2 regions of the Bradyrhizobium sp. ma5 genome follow, and region 1 is predicted to be linked to the other one. Evidence: riboswitches for the same ligand, from Rfam matches in the RefSeq annotation. Region 1 holds a riboswitch; the other holds the start of a gene.
What was found. Region 1 has a riboswitch for cobalamin ahead of ACE103_RS04130 (TonB-dependent receptor). Riboswitches for the same ligand answer to the same signal wherever they lie in the genome.

Region 1 (5,776 bases):
CCATTGTCCGACGTTTCGAGGCGCAAATTGAAAATCCCCGACTGCGTCGCGCGTTCGAGGCGGCCATCGCGAAGGACCGGACCCCGCCGACGATCGTCTCCAGCCGAACCAGGCCGGGTCGCGATCTCTGGAGGGGGCTGGCGCCGCGACGCGCCACCGCAAGGTAGAGACCTAGCTACAATCATCCCGATCGACGCCGCCTTCTCGCATCGCGCGAGGGACGATTGCACTACACCATGCTGTAACGATCTCGATCGGGCGTTGCGATGGATGCGATGCATTTTTGTCTCTTGGCCTCGCTGAGGTCCGGTCGTAAGCCTTAGCAAAAGCGGCCGGCCGGGACCGCAGTGTCGGACAATGCGGGGAGTGGCGAGATGGGTGGTTTGGTGATCAGCGGCGGCCGGGTGGTGGATCCGGCCAGCGGGATGGACGCGATCGGCGACGTCGCGGTTGTCGACGGCAAGATCGCCGCGGTCGGCACCGGGCTCGGCGGCGCCGAGCGGCAGATCGATGCCACCGGACTCGTGGTCGCGCCGGGCTTCATCGACCTGCACGCGCATGGCCAGACCATTCCAGCCGATCGCATGCAGGCGTTCGACGGGGTGACGACATCGCTCGACCTCGAGGCCGGCGTCTTGCCGGTGGCATCCTGGTACAAGCGCCAGGCCGAGAAGGGGCGGGTGCTGAACTACGGCGCCGCGGCCAACTGGGCGTTCGCGCGGATCGGAGCGATGACCGGCTCGAATTCGGAAAGCTCGCTGGAATCGTTCGGCGCAGCGATGCGCGATCGCCGCTGGATCGAGAACGTGGCAACCGAGAGCGAAGTCGGCGGCATCCTCGCGCGCCTTGCCAGCGCCCTGAATGAGGGTGGCATCGGCATCGGTATTCTCAACGCCTACGCGCCTGGCGCCGGCGTGCAGGAATTGACTGCGGTGTGCCAGCTCGCGGCCGATCATGCGGTGCCGACCTTTACCCATGTCGCCTACATGTCCCGCATCGATCCCGAGAGCGCGGCCGAGGCCTATATCCGCCTGATCGGCTATGCCGGCGCGACCGGCGCGCACATGCACATCTGTCACTTCAACTCGTCGAGCAAGACGGATATCGAGCGCTGTGTGGCGCTGATCGCCAAGGCGCAGGCGCAGGGCCTGCCGATCACGGTGGAGGCCTATCCCTACGGCACCGGCTCGACCGTGCTGGCGGCGACCTTCTTCAGCGATCCCAAGTTCGAGGAGCGCAACGGCCTCGGCTATGATTCGGTGCAGCGCGTGACCGACGGTCACCGCTTCGGCAGCCGCGAGGAGCTGCTGGCCGCGCAGGCCGCGGAACCCTCGACGCTGGTGCTGTGGCACGTGCTCGACATCGAGAACAATCAGCACCATCGCGACCTGCTCGACATGGCGGTGTTGTATCCGGGCGGTGCGATCGCGTCCGACGCGATGCCGTGGACGCTGTCGGATGGCCGCCCCTACACCGGCGACGCCTGGCCGCTGCCTGACGATGCGACCTCGCATCCGCGTTCGGCCGGCTGCTTCACCCGCTTCATCCGCGAATGGGTGCGCGAGCGTCGGAAGGTGTCGCTGCTCGAGGGCATCCGCAAATGCGCGCTGATTCCGGCGGAAATCCTGTCCGCGAGCACGCCGGCGATGCGCGCCAAGGGCAGGCTGCAGGCGGGCGCCGACGCCGACGTCGTGGTGTTCGACTTCGAGACGCTCAGCGATCGCGCGACCTTCTCCGCGATGAACCGCCCGGCGGAAGGCGTGCGGCATCTCGTGGTCAGTGGCCAGCCGCTGATCAATGATGGCGTGCTTGACGTCGCGGCACGGCCGGGCCGGCCGGTGCGTCGGCCGGTCACTGGGGGCTGAGATGCCGGTCCCGATCCTGCTGGTCGCGGGTTTTCTCGGGGCGGGCAAGACCACGGTCGTCAACCATCTGCTGGCGCATGCGCAAGGGCGGCGCATCGCGGCGGTGGTCAATGATTTCGGCGCGATCAATATCGACGCGGAGTTGATCGCCGGCGCCAGCGATGGCGTGGTCAGCCTCAGCAATGGCTGCATCTGCTGCACGCTGGAAGGCGATCTGCTGCGCACGCTCGCAACCCTGCTGCGGCGTGATCCGCGTCCCGAATTCATCGTGATCGAGACCAGCGGGATCGCAGACCCCGCCGACATCGTGCGCAACCTGATGGATCCCGTGATCTGGAAGGAGGCACCGCTGGAGACCGTGCTGTGCGTGGTCGACGCGACGCAGCCTGCGGCGATGCTGAACGATGCGCTGCTGCGCTCGCAGTTGCGGGCGGCCGATGTGGTGGCGCTGAGCAAGGTCGATCTCGCCGATGCAGCCGCGTGCGCGGCGATCCGTGATGCGGTGCGGGCGGTGCGTCCGGCGGCCGTGGTGGTCGATGCGCTGCATGGCGAGGTGCCGGCCGCGTTGCTGTTTCCGGCCGACCTCGATCATGTGCCGGCGCCGCGAGAGACCGCGCCGCGACGGCCGGTATCCGACCGGTTCGAGACGCTGAGCTGGACCTCTGAATGGCCGGTGCGGTTGCCGCGCTTGCAGCAGGCGATCGGCAAACTGGCGCCGAAGCTGGCGCGGGCGAAGGGATTGTTCGAGACGGTGGAGCAGCCCGGACGGCTGACGGTATTTCAACTCGCCGGTGGACGCGCGACACTGGCTGCCGGCGGCGTGCCGGCACCCGGCGTGCCGCGCACGCGAATCGTGTTCATCGCCGAAATGGGCGCGCTGTCGCGGGCCGAGATCGATGAGGTGATGCGGGGATGCGTCGAAGCAGGGTGATGCGAAGGTTCTCCGTCATCCTGAGGAGCCGCGAAGCGGCGTGTCGAAGGATCGACGGCCACCAGCCGGGCCGTGCATCCTTCGAGACGCGCGTGCCGCGCTCCTCCAGCGACAAAGGCAAAGCCTTTGCGCGGGGATGACGGGTTACCGCTCCGCGTCAGCCGCAGATGCCGCTGTGTCATCGCCGCAGCACCGCCGCGCAAAGCATGCGTGCGACAATCGCGTCGAATTGACAGCCCATCCCGCACCACCTATCGTTTCTCTCGACGGTTCCCTTCGGGGATCAAAAGGGAATGCGGTGCGAGGGTAACCCCAATGCCGCAGCTGTCCCCGCAACTGTAAACGGCGAGCCTTTCGTCAATTTGCCACTGGGCTATCAGGCCCGGGAAGGCGTCGACAGGCGATGACCCGTGAGCCAGGAGACCTGCCGTCAGTCGTGGTCACACGCGAGCACATCGGGCGGGGGCGTCCTGGTGGGATCGGAGCATTGCCTTTCGGGCAATGCACCAGTCCGCGTTCGCGGTGACGTGCCACGTTACCGCGAGTCTTTTCATGTCTCCGTCCTCTCCCGCCGCGCGCCGTTGGCGCCTCGGCCTCGTTTGCTCCCTGTCATCGCTGCTGCTGCCCGCCGAGGGTTCGGCACAAACGCCTCCACCCACGACGCTCGATCCGATCGAGGTCGCACCCTCGACATCCTCAAGGCCCAAGCCCGCGGCACGAAGCAGCAATATCGCCGCTGCATCGCGGTCACGTGCCAGACCTGCGACGGCGGCGGCAGCCGCTGGCGCGCCGCGTGCTGCAGCATCGGGCGCTTCGGGATCGGCGTCGCCGACGCTTAACGCCACCACGCAGGGCGGCGCCGGCAGCCGTCTCAATCTGACGCCCCTGCAGACGCCGGCCAGCGTCGAGATCATCACGGCGCAGACCATCGCCGAACGCGGCCAGCATAATGTGCTCGACGCCGTCACCCAGAATGCGGCCGGGTTCATCGCAACGCCGGCGCCCGGCAATGGCGGCCTGTCGTTCAGCACCCGTGGCTTTGCCGGCAGCAACTCAGTGATGACGCTGTACGACGGGACGCGCTTCTATATCGGCTCCGGCACCCTGACGTTCCCCTACGACACCTGGTCGACGCAACGCATCGAGGTGCTGCGTGGCCCGGCCTCCGTGCTGTACGGTGAGGGCGCGATCGGCGGCGTCATCAACGTCGTTCCGAAAAAACCGCAGGGCACGCCCTACAACGAGGCCGAGGTCTCGCTCGACAGCAACATGACGCGACGGCTGTCGGTGGACAGTACCGGGCCGATCAATCCCAATGTGTCGTACCGCATCAACGCCACCGGCAACATGTCGGACGGCTGGGTCGATCGCGACAAGACCTCGAATGCGGTGGTCTCTGCCGCGGTGCGCGTGCAGGCATCGGAAAATCTCGCCTTTACGCTCTCCGAAGACTATGGCGACCGCAGCCCGTCGCGCTATTTCGGCACGCCGCTGATCAACGGCCAGATCCAGGATGCGCTGCGCTTCAAGAACTACAACGCAGCCGACAGTGCGATCCGCTACCAGGACAGCTGGACCCAGTTCAAGACCGAGTGGGACGTTGCCGACGGCATCAAGGTCAACAACACGATGTATTATCTGACCAGCGAGCGGCACTGGCGCGATATCGAAAACTACACTTTCAACCCCAAGACTCAGCTGATCGATCGCACGAGCTATCTTGAGATATTCCACGATCAGAAGCAGGTCGGCAACCGCATGGATGCGACCTTCAGCGGCCACATCTTCGGCCTCGAGAACCGGTTCGTGACCGGTTTCGACGTCAATCACATCGAGTTCTTCCATACCAACAACTCAAGCGTTCCGTCCATTCCCACGAACTCCTCGGTCGCTCCCTATGTGTTTGATCCCGGGTCGTTCTTTGTGACCAAGTCTCCGACCACGCCGGGCTTCAATGCAAACGTCAATCAATACGCGCTGTTCGCCGAAGATCGGCTATCGCTGACCGATCAGTTGTCGCTCGTCACTGGCGTCAGATACGATCGCCCTGAGGTCGACCGTACTGACTACAAGACACCGACGAACAGCTTCGAAACCACGCTGTCGGGCACGAGCTGGCGCACCGGCATCGTGTATGAGCCGATCAAGAACCTCGCGTTCTATGGCCAGTATGCGGTCGGCGTCGATCCGGTCGGCAACATCATCTCGCTGGCGGCCTCGCAAAAGACCTTCCAGCTTTCCACCGGCAAGCAGACCGAGTTCGGCGTTAAGCAGTCATTCCTGGGCGGGCGGGGCGAGTGGACGCTGGCGGGCTATCAGATCGTCAAGAACAATCTGCTTATTGCCGATCCCAACGCACCCACCGGTCCGGCGCTGCAGGTCGGTCAGCAATCATCCCGCGGGGTCGAGGCATCCGTCGGGCTGGCGCTGAATGATGGCTGGCGCATTGACACCAATGTCGCGCTGCTGCAGGCCAAATACGACAACAACAGCCAGTTGGTGAGCGGCAAGCTCGTCAGCTATGCCGGCAATGTCCCAATCAACGTGCCGCAAAAGGTCGCCAACGTCTGGCTGACTTGGGACTTCGCGCCGAATTGGTCGGTCTATGGCGGCGTGCAAATGGTCGGCGCGATGTACTCAGACCTTGCCAACACCCAGTTGCGGCCGGGCTACAATGTGGTCAATGGCGGCATCAGGTGGAAGCCGGATGACCGCACCACGGTCGCGTTCCGGGTCTACAATTTGTTCGACAAGGTCTACGCGGTGACTTCGAACGGCACGGGGCAGTGGCTGCTGGGCATGCCGCGCACCGCCGAACTGTCCGTCAACGTGAAGTTCTGACCATGCGCAAAGCTCTGATCCGGCGAGCGCGGCGATGGCTCTATGTCGTCCATCGCTGGATCGGCATTGCGACGTGTCTGTTCTTCGCGATGTGGTTCATCTCCGGTCTCGTCATGATGTACGTGGCCTTTCCGCGCCT
Region 2 (5,776 bases), 340 kb from region 1:
TGGTCGAGCCGATGAACGCGCACCGGTCAGGCACCGATCTGGTCGACCTGCTGCTGCGGGTCTCGCTCGGCGAGACGCCGGCGCCGCTTCCCGAGAGCCGTGTCGGGGTGCGGACGCATCTCGCGATGCAGGCGCTGCTCGGCAGCGCATCGCGCGACGGCACGCGGCGCGACCTGATCAGGGAATGCGGTCGCATCGCCGCGGGCGAAGGTCTCTATCGGGGCAGCAGCGAGGAGCTGACGCCGGTGCGGCTCGATGGGCTCAGCGCCGTGCCGCTGGCGATGACGACAGCGCTGCTGCTGGCATCACCGCCGATCGCCTCATCGCTGGCCCGCGGTGGCTTCGGTGCGCATCTGCTCGATCGCGCAAGTATCAGGACAATTGAGGGGGAAAGTTTCTTGCACGATCTCTCAACACGTCGTCCCGGCGAAAGCCGGGACCCATAACCACGAATGGTTATTGGTGAGCGATGGTGGAACGACGAGTCCCATTCAAAACATCCGCTGCGGAGTATGGGTCCCGGCTTTCGCCGGGACGACGTGGGGATGGATATCGCTCATCCGTCACAATGGCTCATCATCATTGCCGTAGCGATCGACCTTCGGCGTGGCGATGTCGCCATCCTCATAATCGTCGTCCTGCGGCGCTGCGGGCGGTGGAGGCTTTTTCGACTTGTCGTCGGTCTTGTCGTCGATCTTGCCGCTGCCCTTGCTCTTCTTTCCGGCCTTGGCCATGCGTTTCCCCTGCACGGGTCAAATCATCTGCCGGAATTCTACTCCAGTTCACCGGGGCTTGTAACGTAAGGAGATGGCGCGGCCGGGTCACGCGCGGCCGCGCCGATCATGCTCTAGAACGTCGCGCCGGCCTTGACCATGTAGGTGCGGCCGGGAAGCGGATAGGCCGAGAAGCGGCCGGCCGTGAACGAGCTCGCGATGGCGTAGTCGTAATAGAGCGCGTTGAACAGATTGTTCACGCTGAGCGACCAGAAGAAGCGGTCATATTGCCCGCTGAGCTTGAGATCGGCAGTGGCGTTGCCCGGAATCCGGTTCTGGGTATTGGCCTGGTCGTTGTCCATGATACGCGAGCTCCAGGCCCGCACCGTGGCGTCGAACACCAGATAGTTCTGCCAGATATTCCAGGTCACGCCGAGATTGCCGGTGTAGCGCGACACCAGCGGCACGTCGTTGCCGGCCCAGATGCCTTCGCGAAAGACGGCACGGGTGATCGCCATGCCGCCGCGCAGGGTGACGCTGTCGCTGACCCTCAGCGAGGCGCTCGTCTCCGATCCGTAGCGGCGGGTTGGGTCGAGGTTGGTGTTGTAGAACAGCACCGGGTTGAAATGGATCTCGTTCTCGAGATCCATCAGATAGATGCTGGTCTGGACCTGAAACAAGTTGGTCTTGACCCGGAAGCCGCCCTCGACGTCCTGCGACGTCTGGGTTTTGAGCTGGAAGTTCTGCGGGATCGGGGCGAAGGTCAGCGGGTCGAATGACGGACCCGATGCGACGCGCTCGTCGACGTCAGGCGTGCGGAATGCGCGCGCGGCACGGCCGAACACCGAGAAGGTGTCGGTGAAGCGATGCTCGGCGCCGACATGCAGCGCGTATTGGGTCTCGTTGCTGTCGAGCGGCGCCGCCTGCGTGTCGAACGCAAACGGTGCGTTCGGATCGTAGCGATCGCGTGCCGAGACGCTGGTGTTCTGGACGCGCGCGCCGTAGGAGAAGTCGGTCGTCGGCAATAGGCCCAGTGTGTGCTGCCAGTACCCGGCCACGGTTTGCTGCTCGATATTGTAGATGTGATAGGGATCGACGCCCTGATAGGCGCCGCGCGCCTCACGGAACGTCGAATCGTAATAGTCGATGCCGGTGAGGATCGTCGACGGCATGCCCAGCATCACGTTCTTGACGCTGAGCCGCGGCGTGATCGACCAGGTCTGCAGCGCGGCGTCATTGTAGGTCGAGGCGAAGCTGATGGTCGGCACGGTGCCGAAGAAGCCGCTTTGCGTCTCGCGCTGGCGCCAGCCGCCGTCGACGATCAGGTCGACGCCGTTCATCAGCGTCTTGGTGAAGCCAGTGGTGACGCTGGCGGTCTGCTGGTTGGCATAGTCGAAGGGCGTCGCCGCGCCGCGGCGATCGGTGAGCAGTTCGTTGACGCCGATCGACGGATCGACCAGCCGTCCGCCGGGCAGGCCGAGCTTCTGGTCGCTGCCGGTGACGGTGAGGAAGGCGGTGAGATCCGATGTCGTGTAATTGACGTTGCCGACGGCGTTGCGCTGGTCGAGCGCGTTGTTGACGCGGTAGCCGTCGGACTTGATGCCGTTGCCGTAGAACGAGGTCGACCACGGGCCGGAATTGAGCGCCGCGGACACCGCGGCCATGCGGGTGTTGAACGAGCCGAAACCGCCTTCGGCGCGTATCGTCGCTGGCGGACCGCCGGCGCCGGTCTTGGTGATGATGTTGACCACGCCGCCCACCGCGTTGTCGCCATAGAGCACCGCACCGCTGTTGCCGCGGGTGATCTCGATGCGTTCGATCGAATCGAGCGGGATCGTCGTGAGATCGAAGCCGGCCTTGTCGACGTCGTTGAGGCGTCGGCCGTTGAGCAGGAACAAGGTGTTGTCGGAGGCGAATGCGCCGAAGCCGCGCAGGTCGACCGAGGTCTTGGCGCCGTTCGGCCCGCCGTAAAGCGTTTGCAGCTGCACGCCTGGCACCTGCGCGAGAATCTCGGGCAGCGACTGCACTGGCGAATGCGCGATGTCGTCGGCCGTGATCACGGTCGACGACGAGCCGACGATGCCAGCGAACTGCCGGCCGCCGCCGCCCGTTCCGGCGGCCGGTCCGGTCCCTGTCGTGTTCGATCCTGCTCCGCTGCCCACATTGTTGCCTTGGGCGGTGCCCGGCGCCGGGCGGCGCGGCGCCGGCGCTTCGTCGGCGGCCGGCTTGGCGCGCGTGAAATTCTGGTCGCTTGGCTTGGTGATTTCGACGGCCGGTAGCTGATCGGGCGAGGGTGCCTGCTGCGCCTGTGCGGTCGAGAGAACGATTGTCGGCACGATCATCGTCGACGCGAACAGAAGCGCGCGGCGCCGGGAGGAAGAGTTGGAGAACATCTAAGCGAGACCTCGGTAACGTCAGTGGCACGTCACCGCGAACCAGTCTCACCATGCGCGCTCGCGTCAGGTGAAGCTCATGCCTGTACTCCCCGACCGGCATCTTCGCGTGTGACCACGGCTGACGGCAGGTCTCCTGGCTCGCGGGTCGTTACCCTTCGTCGCCTTCCCAGGACCGAGATTCCCAGTGGCCTGTGACGAAGGATTCACCGCATACAGTTGCGGGGGCAGCCGCGGCATTGGGGAAGTTTCCCCGCACCGCATTCCCTTTTCATCTCGCTAAAGAACCGTCATGTTCATCTAGGGTTCGGCCCGGCAGCAATGTCAACCCGGCGGACGTCGGGCAGCGGTCACGCGGCCACGGTTTTTGTCGAGTGTCGCTTGCCTGCCACGGCGATCGCTGTAAGAGCATGGATCCAATGAGCGTGCAGGATTTTACCTTGGCGGCCGAGGTCGCGGCGCGGCGCCGATGGAGCGCCACCGCGGCGCTGCTCGCGCTCGTGGTCTTGCTGGCAGTGCTCTCGCTCGGCATCGGGCCGGTGCGGCTGTCGCCGCTTGCGGTGATCGAGGCGCTGTTCGGCGGCGGCAGCGATGTGGCGCAGGTGATCGTGCGCGAGATCCGGCTGCCGCGCACCATTCTGGCGTTCGCGATCGGCGGTATTCTCGGGCTATCGGGCGCGGCGCTCCAGGGCCTGCTGCGCAATCCGCTGGCCTCGCCGTCGCTGTTCGGCGCGCCGCAATCGGCGGCATTCGGCGCGGTGCTGGTGATCGCGCTCGGCCTCGCCGATGTGCGCTCCTACGCGCTGCCGGTGGTGGCGATCATCGCTGCGTTCGGCTCGGTGTTCGCGCTGCTCGCAATCGCCGGCCGCAATGCCGGGCTGCTGATCCTGATCCTCGCCGGGCTTGCGATCTCGAGCTTCGCCGGGGCTGCGACCGCGCTGGTGATGAACCTCTCCAGCAATCCGTTCGTGGTGCTGGAGATCGCATTCTGGCTGCTCGGTTCGCTGGAGGACCGCAGCTTCCAGCACGTGGCGCTGGCGCTGCCCTTCATCATCGCGGGCGCTGCCATCCTGCTCAGCCAGGCGAGCGCGTTCCGCGCGCTGACGCTCGGCGAGGAGGCGGCGCAGAGCCTCGGCGTCGATGTCGGGCGGCTAAGGTTGCTCGTGATCACGGGCGTTGCGCTCGGCGTCGGCGGTGCTGTCGCCGTCACGGGCACGATCGGCTTCATCGGTCTCGTCGCACCGCATCTGATGCGCCCCCTGATCGGTCACGATCCGGCGCGGCTGCTGGTGCCGAGCGCGCTCACCGGTTCGGCGCTGCTGCTCGCCGCCGATATCGCGGTGCGCATCATCCCCTCGACCTCGGACATCAAGGTCGGCGTGCTGACCTCGATCATCGGCGTGCCGTTCTTCCTGTATCTGATCATGCGCGAACGCCGCGCGCTGGGCGGAGGCGTGGCATGACGCTGCTCGCCGCCACCGCGCTCAATGCCTCGCTCGGCAGCCGCAAGGTGCTGCACGATGTTTCGCTGTCGCTGGAGGCCGGCCATCTGGTCGCGCTGGTTGGCCCCAACGGCGCCGGCAAGACCACGCTGCTGCGCGCGCTCGCTGGACTAATTCCATCCGATGGCGACATCAGGATCGGCGGCGACGCGCTGGCGTCGCTGCCGCTGCGCGAACGGGCAAAACGTTTCGCCTATTTGCCACAGGGGCACATGGTGCACTGGCCGCTGCCGGCGCGCGATATCGTCGCGCTCGGCCGCTATCCGCATGGCGCGACCGATCCGGCGCGACTGTTGCCGAAGGATATCGAGGCGGTGGTGCGGGCGATGCAGGCGGTCGACGTCACCGAATTCGCCGATCGCCGCGTCACCGAGCTCTCCGGCGGCGAGCGCAGCCGCGTCGCGCTGGCCCGGGTGCTGGCGGTGGAGGCGCCGGTGATCCTCGCCGACGAGCCGACCGCTTCGCTCGATCCACGCCACCAGATCGACGTGATGCAGAAGCTGCGCAACGTCGCCGACACCGGCGTGCTGGTCATCGTGGTGACGCATGATCTCGGGCTCGCCGCGCGCTTTGCCGATCATGTGCTGGTGCTGTCGGACGGACGGCTGGCGGCGCAAGGCACGCCGGATGAGGCGTTGTCCGAAGCGGTCCTCGCGAGCGTGTTCCGGGTCAGCGCCTATCGCGCCGAATTTCGGCGCGAGGCCGTGATCGTGCCGTGGGCGGACGTGTGATGGGTGGGTGGCGTCTCGCAGCTTTGGCTGCAGCAGCATGGCTGATGTCGTGTGCAGCCGCCTTGCCGGCCGGACCGAGCATCATCTCGATGAATGTGTGCAGCGACCAGCTCGTGCTGTCGCTGGCCGATCCGGACCAGATCCTCGGGCTGAGCCGCTTTTCGCGCGATGCCTGGCAATCCTGGGCCGCCGAGAAAGCGCGAAACTTTCCGCGCCTGTCGGGCGGGGCCGAGGATGTGCTGTTGCTCAAGCCCGACCTTGTCGTGGTCAGCCTGTTCGACAAGCGCGCGACGCGCGATCTCTTGAAGGCCAACGGGCTGCACCTCGTCGAGTTCACGGTGCCGCGCACGCTGGACGAGGTGAGGGACCAGATCCGCGCGATGGGCGACGTGGTGCAACATCCCGATCGCGCGCGGGCCGAGGTCGCGCGGCTCGAT

Region 2: it holds a riboswitch for cobalamin, as region 1 does, so the genes downstream of both, ACE103_RS02475 (TonB-dependent receptor) here and ACE103_RS04130 (TonB-dependent receptor) in region 1, are expected to answer to the same signal.

Annotation. Positions count from the first base shown of each region.
Region 1 is NZ_CP170156.1:891,051-896,826, forward strand. It holds gene ACE103_RS04115 (hypothetical protein) at 1-167, shown strand, start outside; gene ACE103_RS04120 (amidohydrolase family protein) at 375-1,865, shown strand; gene ACE103_RS04125 (CobW family GTP-binding protein) at 1,867-2,796, shown strand; cobalamin riboswitch at 3,047-3,243, shown strand; gene ACE103_RS04130 (TonB-dependent receptor) at 3,349-5,637, shown strand; gene ACE103_RS04135 (PepSY domain-containing protein) at 5,640-5,776, shown strand, end outside.
Region 2 is NZ_CP170156.1:548,344-554,119, forward strand. It holds gene ACE103_RS02465 (hypothetical protein) at 1-446, shown strand, start outside; gene ACE103_RS02470 (hypothetical protein) at 564-734, opposite strand; gene ACE103_RS02475 (TonB-dependent receptor) at 848-3,055, opposite strand; cobalamin riboswitch at 3,215-3,413, opposite strand; gene ACE103_RS02480 (FecCD family ABC transporter permease) at 3,526-4,569, shown strand; gene ACE103_RS02485 (ABC transporter ATP-binding protein) at 4,566-5,339, shown strand; gene ACE103_RS02490 (ABC transporter substrate-binding protein) at 5,384-5,776, shown strand, end outside.